DNA from 4 places in the Trichocoleus sp. ST-U1 genome. Region 2 is predicted to be linked to each of the others. Evidence: predicted binding sites of a transcription regulator. Region 2 holds the regulator's gene; each other region holds the start of a gene.
What was found. Region 2 encodes NtcA, which controls nitrogen genes in cyanobacteria. Its sites were predicted from a motif close to TTTGTANNNNNNNNTACAAA; they were not measured.
Positions count from the first base shown of each region.

Region 1: the regulator NtcA is predicted to act here: its motif matches at 1,878-1,897, upstream of NDA06_RS22545 (fumarate reductase/succinate dehydrogenase flavoprotein subunit).
Region 3: the regulator NtcA is predicted to act here: its motif matches at 1,510-1,529, upstream of NDA06_RS04470 (ChaB family protein).
Region 4: the regulator NtcA is predicted to act here: its motif matches at 1,817-1,836, upstream of urtA (urea ABC transporter substrate-binding protein).

Region 1 covers NZ_JAMPJZ010000090.1:13,706-16,865, forward strand. Annotated here, with positions in the region: gene NDA06_RS22540 (ferredoxin family protein) at 1-25, opposite strand, end outside; gene NDA06_RS22545 (fumarate reductase/succinate dehydrogenase flavoprotein subunit) at 59-1,762, opposite strand; gene NDA06_RS22550 (LysR substrate-binding domain-containing protein) at 1,990-3,160, shown strand, end outside.
Region 2 covers NZ_JAMPJZ010000051.1:1,311-4,470, reverse strand. Annotated here, with positions in the region: gene NDA06_RS17500 (DUF3084 domain-containing protein) at 1-678, opposite strand, end outside; gene ntcA (global nitrogen regulator NtcA) at 926-1,597, opposite strand; gene fabI (enoyl-ACP reductase FabI) at 1,977-2,753, shown strand; gene hisB (imidazoleglycerol-phosphate dehydratase HisB) at 2,907-3,160, shown strand, end outside.
Region 3 covers NZ_JAMPJZ010000007.1:3,813-6,972, reverse strand. Annotated here, with positions in the region: gene NDA06_RS04475 (right-handed parallel beta-helix repeat-containing protein) at 1-1,249, shown strand, start outside; gene NDA06_RS04470 (ChaB family protein) at 1,654-1,923, shown strand; gene NDA06_RS04465 (hypothetical protein) at 2,372-2,923, shown strand; gene NDA06_RS04460 (aspartate aminotransferase) at 2,973-3,160, opposite strand, start outside.
Region 4 covers NZ_JAMPJZ010000031.1:36,374-39,533, reverse strand. Annotated here, with positions in the region: gene urtB (urea ABC transporter permease subunit UrtB) at 1-95, opposite strand, end outside; gene urtA (urea ABC transporter substrate-binding protein) at 391-1,728, opposite strand; gene ureG (urease accessory protein UreG) at 1,870-2,487, opposite strand; gene NDA06_RS13340 (urease accessory protein UreF) at 2,580-3,160, opposite strand, start outside.

The DNA of each region.
Region 1 (3,160 bases), on a different contig from region 2:
CAACCCGTTGCATAGCTAAAGCCATAACTCTTCCTCTGTTTGCTACAAATTGACCGACTTAGCGCACCGCCACGTCATAAACTTCGCGTTCAATATCAACGTCCACCACATAAGGCTCAACCGGACGTTTGAACAAAGCCATCTCGCCTGATTCGTCTTTCTTAAGATTGACGTGGCAGAACCATTCTTCATTGTTCTTATCGGGATAATCCACGCGGTAATGGTAGAGTCCCCAACGGCTTTCCCGACGATATAGCGAGGCGCGGGCTGCCATCTCAGCACAATCGCGAATAAAGTGAACCTCCATGCAGCGCATCAGTTCATGGGGGTCGCGTGCGCCCATCATCTCTAGGCTTTCGTGGTAGCGCACAAAGTTTCTCAAGCCAATTTCCATCTTGTGGTCTACTTTGGGCGGCTGGAGGTAGTCATTGACCAATCGCCGTAACTTATACTCCACCTGGGTATGCGGTACGCCATTCGGGTTGTTCAACGGGGCATAAATCCGTTGTCTTTCCGCCTCTAAAACATCAGCATCGGGTTCAAGATGCTCTAACCCTTCGATATAATCCACCGCATTTGTACCCGCCAATCGACCAAATACAAACGCCCCAATCATGTAATTGTGGGGAACGCTGGCCATATCTCCGGCGGCATATAATCCTGGAACCGTTGTCTCCGCCTTCTCGTTCACCCAGACTCCAGAAGCGCTGTGACCGCTACACAAACCGATTTCCGAGATATTCATCTCTACGCCATTTGTGCGGTAGTTTTCGCCTCTCCCTTCATGGAATCTGCCTCGGCTGGGTCGTTCATTCGCCCATAAAATAGACTCAATTTCTGAAATGGTGTCTTCATCTAAGTGAGTCATCTTCAGTTGAACGGGGCCTTTCCCAGAGTTCAACTCCTTCCAGATTTCTAGCATCATCTGACCGCTCCAGTAGTCGCAACTGATAAAGCGGTGTCCTTCAGCATTGGCGGTGTAAGCTCCAAACGGACTGGCTACATAGGCGCAGGCTGGCCCGTTGTAGTCCTTCATCAAGGGGTTAATTTGAAAACACTCGATATTGGTGAGTTCTGCGCCTGCGTGATACGCCATTGAGTAGCCGTCACCCGCGTTGGTGGGGTTTTCGTAGGTGCCGTAGAGATAGCCGGAGGCGGGTAAACCCAAGCGTCCGCAGGCTCCTGTACACAGAACGACGGCTTTTGCCTGAATCACCACAAAATCGCCGTTTCGCACATCAAACCCGACTGCACCAATGGCGCGTCCGTCCTTGACTAGAACGCGAGTCGCCATGACCCGATTTGTGACTTTGGCTTTGTGGCGCTTAACTTGTCGGGTCAAAATTTGTTTGAGGTCTTTTCCTTCGGGCATCGGTAGCACGTATTTACCGACGCGATGCACTTGCTTTAAGTCGTAGTCTCCTTGGGCATCTTTTTGGAACTTCACGCCCCAGCTTTCTAGTTCTTGAATGACTTCAAAGCCGAGTTTACCAGTTTGGTAGACCGCTTTTTGATTCACAATGCCATCGTTGGAAATCGTTATTTCGCGAACATATTGCTCTGGGGTAGAATTACCAGGAATGACGGCTGTATTGACCCCATCCATACCCATTGCGATCGCCCCACTGCGGCGGATATTCGCTTTCTCTAAAATCAGCACCTCTCCCTCAGGATTTGCCTGTTTTGCCTTGATTGCTGCCATCGTTCCGGCAGTACCACCACCAATGACTAAAACATCGGTCTTCATCCATTGAGTATCCACTCTTAACTCCTCTTCAGTTAGCAAAAACTTTTATAACTTTGTACGAATAAATTCACTAAGTCCGCTTTTTTACCTTTTTTTATATTAGAGAAGAGAATTAAAAGTTACAAGCTTTTTTGTAACCAAAAATACCATCTATTCATTCGCGTTTTTTATGATCTTATAAATTAGCTTTATTCATTCATTAAGCTGTAAAATAAAAATTTCAATTTGGGGGGTTAGAGAACGTGGAGGTTTATCAAGTTAAAGTATTTCTGGAGGTGGCTAGGCACCTCAGTTTTACTGAAGCTGCTGATGCTCTAAATCTGAGTCAGCCTGCGGTCAGCGCCAAAATAAAATCCCTGGAAACTGAACTAGGAACTGACCTGTTTTATCGTCTTGGTCGTAAGATTCAGCTAACCGAGGTGGGACAGTTTTTATGGGAGGAAGGGCCAAGACTGATTGAGGTTGAAAATCAATTGTTTGCCAAAGTCGAAGAAATCAAAAAAGGCAAATTTGGCAATCTCAAAATCGGCTCCACAGCCGCGATCGCTAATGGATGGCTACCTGAAATTCTCTTTCAGTACCGTCAGCAGTATCCTGGGATTCAGACTCAGTGTGTCGTATTTGACTCGGTTGAATTTCTCTATCGAGCCATTACCAGCAGTCAGATTGATATAGGAATTTCAGATATTAATTTTGCAGAGTTTTCGGAAATATCAGCAACCCCAATTGCACCAATTCACTATTACTTAGTCGTTGCGGCAAATCATCCTTTAGCGAATCAAACCTGGTTGAGTTTGAAAGAGTTGCAAAAAGAACGATGGGTGATGCTAAATACTGGCTGCCCTAGTCGTTTAATGTTTGAATCTCGACTAACTGAATTAGGGATAAATTTTTCAGATTTCGCTCAAATTGAAACAGTTGATACTCTCAGTTTGATGCGAACCTATATGATGCAGGGTCATTATTTAGGATTTGCTTCTAACTTTGAATTTCAATCTGAATGTCAATCGGGAATGCTTGTTGCAATTCCCCTGCAAGAATTTGCCTTATCCGGTAATGTTTTCCTAGTGTTACCCAAACGATTAAGCCAATCTGCGCTTACAGACTCATTGCCGCAAAATCGGCGCTCGCGCAACTCAAACCCGATGCAAAAGTTCATAGATCTGGTTGAGAATTGTCAAGAGCAACAGCAAGCCTCTGTTTGTCCTCATTCAACCCCAGTGCGTTTGCGATCGCCTAACCTAATCATTCGTTCCAACTCCGTGCAACATCCTGAGACAATTGATTTAGCGATCGGGATTCAAAACAGCACGATTCCAACAGTAACGGCGGGCTTAGTGATTCAGCGCTTAGGCTTACTAGAACACTTCTTACCGAGAGAAGGGCGATACAGTTCCACTCAGTATCGCATCC
Region 2 (3,160 bases):
AATTTTTTGGTCGCGCTGAGTCACTTTCGCTTTGAATTCAGTAATTTCAGCTCTGACTTGATTTCGCTGCTGGAGGAGTTCTTGGCGTTCTGCTTGAAGTTGTTGGATTTCGGAACGTAGCGTCTTGGCTTGCCCTGAGACAGATGTAAGCTGTTTTTGGGTTTGCTGAAAGCTGCTGGCAACCCGGGTCAGTTCGCTTTGAGTCTGATTTAGTTGCGCCTCCGTCTGGCCTTGTTTAGCCAGCGCAGCTGCCAAAGATCGATTAATCGCATCTAAGCGCTGCTGAGCGACAGATTGCTGGGTGCGAGCTTGAGCGAGTTCCTTCTCTACTTGCTCTTTTTGGGCGGCGGTTTTAGCAAGTTCGCTTTCGGTTTTCCGTTTCTGCTCGTTCGCTTTAGCAATATCCTTACTTGCTGTCTTGAGTTTTTTCTGCACTTCTTGGAGTCTAAAAACTCCAATCCGCAATTGTTCGCTGGTCGCGAAGATGATTGTTAGTGTTGAGGCAGAAATCGTTAGCCCTGTCAGAATCGTTACCAAAACAGCTGTTTTGCGGGGACGCAGATTGAACAACGACAGGCGTGCTTTTCCCACGCGCGTGCCAATGCGATCGCCTACCGTTGCGATGACGCTTCCCAACACTAAAATAGACAAAATCAGGAAGAGCGCACTGTCGGTCATTGTCTGCTACAGTCATTCCAGTTACAGCCTATCGCATCGCAGGCTAGAGAAAGGGTTAACAGGAATTAAAGATCGAAGGTGAAATCGGAAAGGTTAAAGGTTGGAAGGTTGAAAACTATCCGCTTAAAACCTGACACCTTTTAACTCAACTCCCGACTAAATGTTAAAACTGGATAACCTGCTCGCGCTACCATGCCGTTTTAACCAACAACCTAACCTACAACCTGACGAGAGCCTCTAGCTGTTTTCAAGTAAACTGCTGACTCAGTGTAACTGGGTTGTGTACCGTAATTTTTTTCTTGTGGATAGAAATCATTTTTTCCTCCCGCAAATCTCCCAGTAAGCGGGTGACAGTTACCCTGGTGGAGCCGATTGCTTCTGCGATCGCTTGATGAGAAAGCTTCAGATCGATCGTAATTCCATTGGCGGTAGGAACGCCAAAATCACGGCACAGAATCAATAGAAAACTCACCAAGCGCGATCCCATATCTCGGTGAGCTAATGTCTCAATCATCATTTCTGTTTGCAAAATGCGCGAAGAAAGCCCTCGCAGCATCAACATCGATAGCTCCGGATTATCCTTGAGCGATTGCTCTACCTGATCGATCGGTGCCGAAAGCAGCTCCACTGGCGTAAATGCTACAGCGTGATAAAACCGATCCGAACGATGCCCTGTAATTAAGGACAGTACTCCAAAAACGCTGTTTTCTCGCAGCAGCGCCACGGTAATTTCTTCCCCAGCTTCATACACGCGAGACAGCTTTACTGCACCTTTGAGCAAAAAGTATACCCGTTCAGCCGGGTCTCCTGGGAAAAAGATCGTCTTGCCCCGCTCAAAAGTTTCCACCACGGGTGGAAACGCCCCACCTCCCAGTTGACGGAACACAGCTGCTAGCGGTCTATCTTGCGTCACTGCCACTTCCTTTTTCCTAAATGCTGCCCTACAGACTTCTGCAACTTTCTGTCGGAGGAACTTTAACCATAGCAAAACAACTATGAGAGTTTTCTGACATTAGACACAGATAAACTGACTTCCAAGCGGTTTTTGTGCTATTTGATACAAAATTTTAAAGTAGTTTCCCCGGCTACCTTCTTTAGTTCTCTCCCTGCTCAAGGCAAGTAAGATTATGACGGAAAATGTTGATATCTTGACAGTATCTGCGCTATCGGGTGGGATGCATGGTGAGTAAGGAGGCACGCTCCTTACCCGTACTAGACAGCCTTGCTCCGGGCGATCGCGATCTTGAATACTCCCCTAAATCGGATATCCTCTAATATTGCCTTCAAAATCGACATTTATGCTAGATTTAACCGGAAAAAACGCCCTTGTCACCGGCATTGCCAACAATCGATCGATCGCCTGGGGGATTGCTCAGCAACTGCACCAAGCGGGTGCGAATCTAGGAGTGACTTACCTGCCAGACGACCGAGGCCGCTTTGAAAAAAAAGTGGCAGAGTTGGTAGAACCCCTCAACCCCAGCTTATTTTTACCCTGCGATGTCCAGAATGAGACCCAAATTCAGTCTACATTTGACGCCATCCGCGATAAGTGGGGCAAGCTAGACATCCTGATCCATTGTCTTGCTTTTGCGAACAAGGAAGATTTATCAGGTGATTTTAGCAACACTACCCGCGCTGGCTTCACCCAAGCTCTAGAAATTAGTACCTATTCTCTGGTGCAACTTGCTGGGTCAGCAAAACCACTGATGACAGAAGGTGGCAGCATTGTCACGCTGACTTATCTAGGCGGCGTTAAGGTGATCCCCAACTACAACGTCATGGGAATTGCCAAGTCTGGATTGGAAATGAGTGTCCGTTACCTGGCATCTGAATTAGGTCCACAGAATATTCGCGTGAATGCAATTTCGGCAGGTCCCATCCGCACTTTGGCATCGTCGGCGGTAGGTGGCATCCTGGATATGATCCATCACGTTGAGGAAGTAGCACCCCTGCGACGCACTGTAACTCAGAAAGAAGTGGGAAATGCGGCTGCTTTCTTGTGTAGCGATTTGGCAAGTGGCATTACAGGTCAGGTGCTGTATGTCGATGCGGGATACGAGATTATGGGGATGTAAAAAGAATCAAACATTAAAAATTAAAAATTAAAAAGCAAAGATTCTGCTAATTTTTAATTTTTAATTTTGCATTTTTAAGGCTTTCGCGTCTCCCAGATGCTCAGTAACGTAGGATAATAAACTTAACTTTATTTTCTTGAGTGAGCATCTGCGATGCAGGCACGCGATCGCCAATTTACACCTTCTCCAAGCATTGAACAGCTTTTGTCTCCTCGCATGGCAAGGGTTCCCCGCAAGACGGGCGAAACGGATGTCATCGTCACCGTCAAATTAGACGGGAATGGCACTTGCAATGCCAAAACCGGCATTCCGTTTTTAGACCATATGCTGCATCAAATCGCCTCTCACAGCCTGATTGATTTGGATGTAGCCGCGACGGGAGACTTGGAAATTGATGACCACCATAC
Region 3 (3,160 bases), on a different contig from region 2:
GCAGCGTATAGATACCGTGGAACTCGGCAATCTACAATTACCCTTATCTAATGCAGGGGTACTGCCAGACGTGACAGGAACAGTCACGATGGGGAATATGACAACGCTTTCGGGTTTCGCCATTAGCGCAACCACTGGTTCTGGCATCGCTGGAAGCAACATCAGCAATGCAATTATTCGAGACAATGCGATCGCGAATTCTGCCAGTGAGGGCATCTTACTTGAGAACGTGACTGGTCAGATACTAATTCAAGACAACGCGATCGCAAATTCTGCTTTGGAAGGCTTTTCCCTCAGCAATAATCAGGGGCAAGTTAACCTAATTCTTGTCAAAAACACGATCGCCAACAATGGTGCTTTAGCTAACGAAGGGGACGGCATCAATCTTGAACTTCGCAATACTGCAACTGGAACCTTTAATATCTCAGAGAATACGATTACTGGCAGTAACAGCTTCGGGAGCATCGCCGACGGAGTCGAGGTAAAACTGTTCGAGAGTGCTTCCGGAACCTTTACTCTGACTAATAACCAAATAACCGCAAATCAATTTAGTGGCATTAATATTGAACTTGAATCCAATACTTTGGGGACATTTGAGATTGCCAACAGCACAATCTCAGGCAATCAATTTGATGGAATTTCTATCAAGCTAAACGATAGCGCGACTGGAACGTTTAATATCACTAATACTCAAATTTCTAAAAACGGGTTTTATGGGATTGGGATACTTCTCTCAAATAACACCTCTGGAACCTTCAACATTACCAATAGCACCATTGCTGAAAATCAAGATAATGGAGTGAATATCGCACTTTCCGATGCAGCGATAGGAACAGTCAATATTTCTAACAATCAGCAAATTTCTAAAAATGGATTTTACGGAATTTTTACCAGCATCAATGGAAACGCCCAACTTCAATTCCTCAGTGAATCAAATCAAATTATAGATAATGCTTTTACCGGGCTTTCCCTCAACAGCTACGATACTGCTAAAATCTTTGCCGGAGTCCGGCTTAACACCATAACAGGCAGCGCAATCGGCGATCTCGAAGCAATAACCAGCGGTTCTGGCGATACAATTTGTCTCCAACCCCGCAATAATACGATTGGAAACTTTTTCTTAAATGACAGTTTTGGAGGAGCGATCCAGATAGAAACGGGAACGCTGTCTACAAATAATATTTCTACCAGTGACCTCAGCAATTGGTCTGGAACCACTGTACCGGCTGGAACTTGTGGTTTCCCTTAGTCGGTAAATGATACCAGTTCACTTTTGTGGAATTACACATTAGATCCTCCAACCCCCCTTTTCAGGTGAGATTCGAGCCATAAAGTGAATTGGTATTTGTTTGCTTCCAAGCTTTGAACTCGCTTTAGCAGCGAACTAGGTAGCGGCTCCATCTCATCTATAGCAATCCTCAATGATTCGTGAATCCGAGTCCACTGAGTTCTCTAACAAGTCGGAGAGCTAAACCACTGTATTTGCAAGCAGATGATTTGGGGCAAAGTTTTGTATATGTAAATACAAAATTACTTTACATAAGATAATACCTCAGATAGGTATATCGAGCAGCCATAACTACATCCTGGGAAGAGGAATTCGTACATCTGGCTTTCTAAGATGATCCCAGGCAAAAATAATAGGAGTAGTTTATGACCGAGCAACCAGATCAACAAGTTAATAACTTACCTTCAGAAGTACAAGCACTGCCTGAGGCAGCTCAGCAGATTTTCCAGGCTGCATTTAAGAGTGCCCAAGAAGACGGGATGGACGAAGAATCTGCCCGCAAAGTTGCGTGGAATACCATCAAAAGCGAATACCGTCAAGGTGAAAATGGCGAGTGGGAGCGGACTCCTGAAATGATAAACGAAGACAATTCAAATCCCGTAACTCGCGCCGCTGTCCAGTCTGGCGGCAATTAAACGCCTTTAAGTAAGTAGCAATACTTTAGATTGATTGACAATGGAAGGCGGTCTGTGCAGGTCACAGACCGCCTTTTGCCTATAGGTCTACGCTTAATTTGCAGTAAAACGAATCGTTCCAAGTGTAGCGAACGATGTAGAGATGAACACCATCAGATGGAACCTCACCCCTAGCCCTTCTCCGTGGGCGGAGAAGGGAGAATCTTTAATCCCTGTCCCTCTAGGTTCACAAGGTGCGGTTAAACCGGAGTGCATTCAATAGAGAATTACCAAAGTGCCGTCTGAAAGCAATTGTTCGCGTCGCTAGTTGCTAAAGCCACTACGCCCAAAAGATAAATTTGAATAAATTATGATAATTTATGGTTGTAGTTAGCTCAACTGTGTTAACTACCTCAACTCATCGTTTATCAAATAACTAGGTTCAAAAAAAATCAACAGGGAGAACATTATGAAAAAAACATTAAATAATGTATTGTTAACAGGTCTTGTCGTGTTTCCAATGGCGCTGGTCAGTGGTTGTGGTGGAGGCGAAAAATCCGCTACATCTCAGGCTTCTGCTTCTCCAAAATCTACTACATCTCAGACTTCAACTACCTCTACACCGACTTCCTCTCGACTGACTTTTGAAAAATCTTTCCTTGTCAGAAAAACTCCCGATAAAAAAGTTGTGCCGGTCAATGATGGAGTTTATAAAAGAGGGGAAGATGTTCAGCTAGTCTTGCTTAATGTTGGCAAATTTAAGAAAGGTCAGGATGGGAAAAACTGGCTAGATATGGATATGGAAGTTAAAAATGCCAAGGGTGAAGTCATATTGGTAAAAAAGAGCCTAATTGGAGAAAAAGGACATACAGCTTTAAAAGATGATGTGGCAGCCTCTCCCAATGGGACTGTTAATACAACTCCTAAAATTCAACCTGGCACTTACCAAATTCAGCTAACGGTTTATGACAAGGTAGGTGGTGGTAGGGTAACAGAAACCAAAGCGTTTACTTTGAAGTAGAGACATTTCCAAATTAAAGATAAAATCCAAGAATTGAAGCTTGAATGTTTTATCCCTGTTTGATAAACGCGCCCTCATTTTCGGATGAATAGCGGATATTAGCTTCTTTGAAACGCCGCAAAGCTTCAGCTAAGCGATCGCATTCGGCAATCAAACTCACCCGCACATACCCCTCGCCACCCAAACCAAAGGCATTTCCGGGAGTCACGACCACGCCCGTCTGCTGCAAGACAGAGA
Region 4 (3,160 bases), on a different contig from region 2:
AGTCCAAAGACAATGGCTAGTCCCAACGCTGAAATTAACAAAACCGCGCCGATGCTAATTCCATTAAAAATCCCATCCAGCAATCCTGCTATCACACCGCTTCCTCAGCCATTAATCATGGGTCATTAGTCATGGATCGTGAGTCATTAGTTATTAGCTTTCAAATCCCCTAGGTTAGGTTGAGGTAACGGATGCTGTTGGCATTAATTTTTGACCTCTCCCCACCCCAAACTCTTCCATACAAGGGTAGAGGCTTCCAGACTCCCCCTTCCCTATGAGGGAAGGGGGATGGGGGGTTAGGTTCTTAATTAGCCAACACCATCAGGTAACGAAACCCAACCAATCTTCTCAAGATTGACGACTAATAACTAAGGACTAATTTTTAACCGCTTAAATTTTGTACTGACCACCTTTTTTGGAATCTGACCAGTCGCATCCCAAACCCTTAGTTGCAGCAACGAATTGGTTCCAAGGAACTGGCTTCACTGCTGATTTCGTCTCATAGACAATCTTAAAGAGACCATCATCTGCGACTTCACCTAGCCGTACAAACTTAGAAATGTGATGGTTACTTTCCATCGTTACAGTGCCTTCTGGAGCCTCAAACTTCTGACCAACCGCAGCCTTTCGCACTGCCTCTAAATCGTCAGCGGTTTTTGCTTTCTCGACAGCTTGCTTCCAAAGATAAACGGCAATGTAAGCTGCTTCCATCGGGTCGTTCGTTACCCGATCTTGACCGTATTTTGCCTTAAAAGCTTCGACAAATTTTTTATTTGTTGGGGTATCCACCGTTTGGAAGTAATTCCATGCAGCATATTGACCCTTGAGATATTCTGTGCCAATTGCTTTGACTTCTTCTTCGGCAATACTGACAGACATTACGGGATATTTATCTGGTCCCAACCCTGCACCTTGCATCTGCTTGAAGAAAGCCACATTACTATCCCCATTCAGGGTATTAAAAATGACCCCTCCATCAGGCAGAGCAGCTTTAATTTTAGTGATGATGGGCGTAACTTCTGTATTGCCTAGGGGTAAGTAATCTTCCCCGACGGTTTCGCCGCCTTTTGCCTTTAACTGCTCTTTAATAATCGTATTCGCGGTACGCGGAAAAACGTAATCTGAGCCAACTAGGAAGAATTTTTTACCCTTATTCTGCAATAGCCAATCGACTGCTGGCTCAATTTGTTGGTTGGGAGCAGCACCCGTATAGAAAATATTTTTGGAACACTCTTGACCCTCGTATTGCACGGGATACCAGAGCATATGACCTTTTTCTTCAAATACTGGCAGCACTGCTTTGCGGCTGGCGGAAGTCCAGCAGCCGAAAACGGTGACAACTTTATCCTGATCGATTAGCTTTCTCGCCTTTTCTGCAAAAGTAGGCCAGTCAGATTGACCATCTTCCTCAATTGCTTGAATTTGCTTGCCGAGGACGCCACCGGCTTTATTGATCTCCTCAATTGCCAACAGTTCGGCATCTACAACGCTGTTTTCGCTAATCGCCATCGTGCCGCTGCGAGAGTGCAGAATCCCCACTTTGATGGTGTTGCCTCCACCGGCAGCCGCAACGGTTGTCGCACTGGGAGAGGGAGACGCTGCTGTTGGGCTGGCAGTCTCAGAGGTGGAAGAGGGGGGAGTGCTGCTACAAGCTTTGAGAAGAATACTGGTTCCCAGAGTAGCAGAACCGTATAGAAGAAATTTACGTCGCCCTAATCGCCTTGCCATACCGTCACCGTACTCCTGGCTGAATCAGCCTAATGGTAGAGAACATACACAGTTAAGCAGTGATATTAGAGCGATGTTCTGGGAAAAAATTGTTATCAAAGATACAAAGAATCGAATTTTTGTATCTTTATCTAAGAAAGCTCAGCTTGCTGTTTTTGAAATTTCGCCCAGATTTAGGCGGATAAAGTCCACCACAGCGGTTAATCCTTGCTGAGTCTTCAAATTCGTAAAGATAAAGGGTTTTTCTCCACGCATCCTCCGCGCATCGCGTTCCATGACCCCTAAATCTGCTCCGACTTGAGGAGCAAGATCAATTTTGTTGATTGCTAAAAGATCGGATTTAGTAATTCCGGGACCACCTTTGCGCGGAATTTTGTCACCGGCTGCAACATCAATGACATAAATTGTCAAGTCTACAAGTTCTGGGCTGAAGGTAGCCGCTAAGTTATCGCCGCCACTTTCTAAAAACACTAAGTCTAAATCGGGAAATTGCTGTTCCATCTGTTCAATGGCGGCGATGTTCATGGAAGCGTCTTCGCGGATGGCGGTATGGGGACAGCCGCCAGTTTCGACACCCAGGATGCGATCGCTCTCCAAGGCGTGACTCCGCACTAAAAACTGGGCATCTTCCTGGGTATAAATATCATTCGTGACTACAGCAATTTGATATTTTTGCCGCATCGCCTTACATAAGGCTTCAACCAAGGCAGTTTTTCCCGAACCCACTGGGCCAGCTACTCCAACCCGAAAAGCATTCATAAAATTTTCTGAAAGCGAATGGCTAATTGCTCATCGTAGCAAGGCAATTAATCATTCGCTATTGACAGCTTTCACAAGCGGTTTGTCTTTGTTTAACTCCGAAATAAGCGCGTGTACTGTGTTTCGTGAGCGATACTCGCCAATGCTAATCCCCAGCCGCAACTACTCAGGGCGTCATCTTCTAACCCTAAAATTTCCTTGGCAGCCTGAATCAGGGTAGGTTGTAGTTCTAGAAGTAGCTGTTGCCCAGCCGTTTGTCCGAGGGGAATCAATTTGACCCCGGCTGCGATCAAATTGGTTGCCCAGCTGTGTAAGTAGCCCAAGAGGGCAGATGCAGCGTCGATTTGCCAATGGGCGGTGGCAATGCCGAAAGCGATCGCATAATTACAAGGACTCCCAATTGCATCCACCATTGACCGAACCTGCGGCTGTAATTCCAAAAGCAATCGGATTAGCGATCGCCCCATCTGCCAACTTTGTGCTTGCAACTCCTGTGTTTCCTTAGCAGCAGATAACCAGACATTCCAATAACTTAAAGCCTCCAAATCCCCAGCAATTGCCCCCCGATATCCCCGAATCATCACCGCCGCTTCCAACCGAATTGCTCCATAACCCAGTTCCTGCTTGAGCCAGTGTCCCAGATGTTGCAGGTTCTCAATTACACCAGCATCGA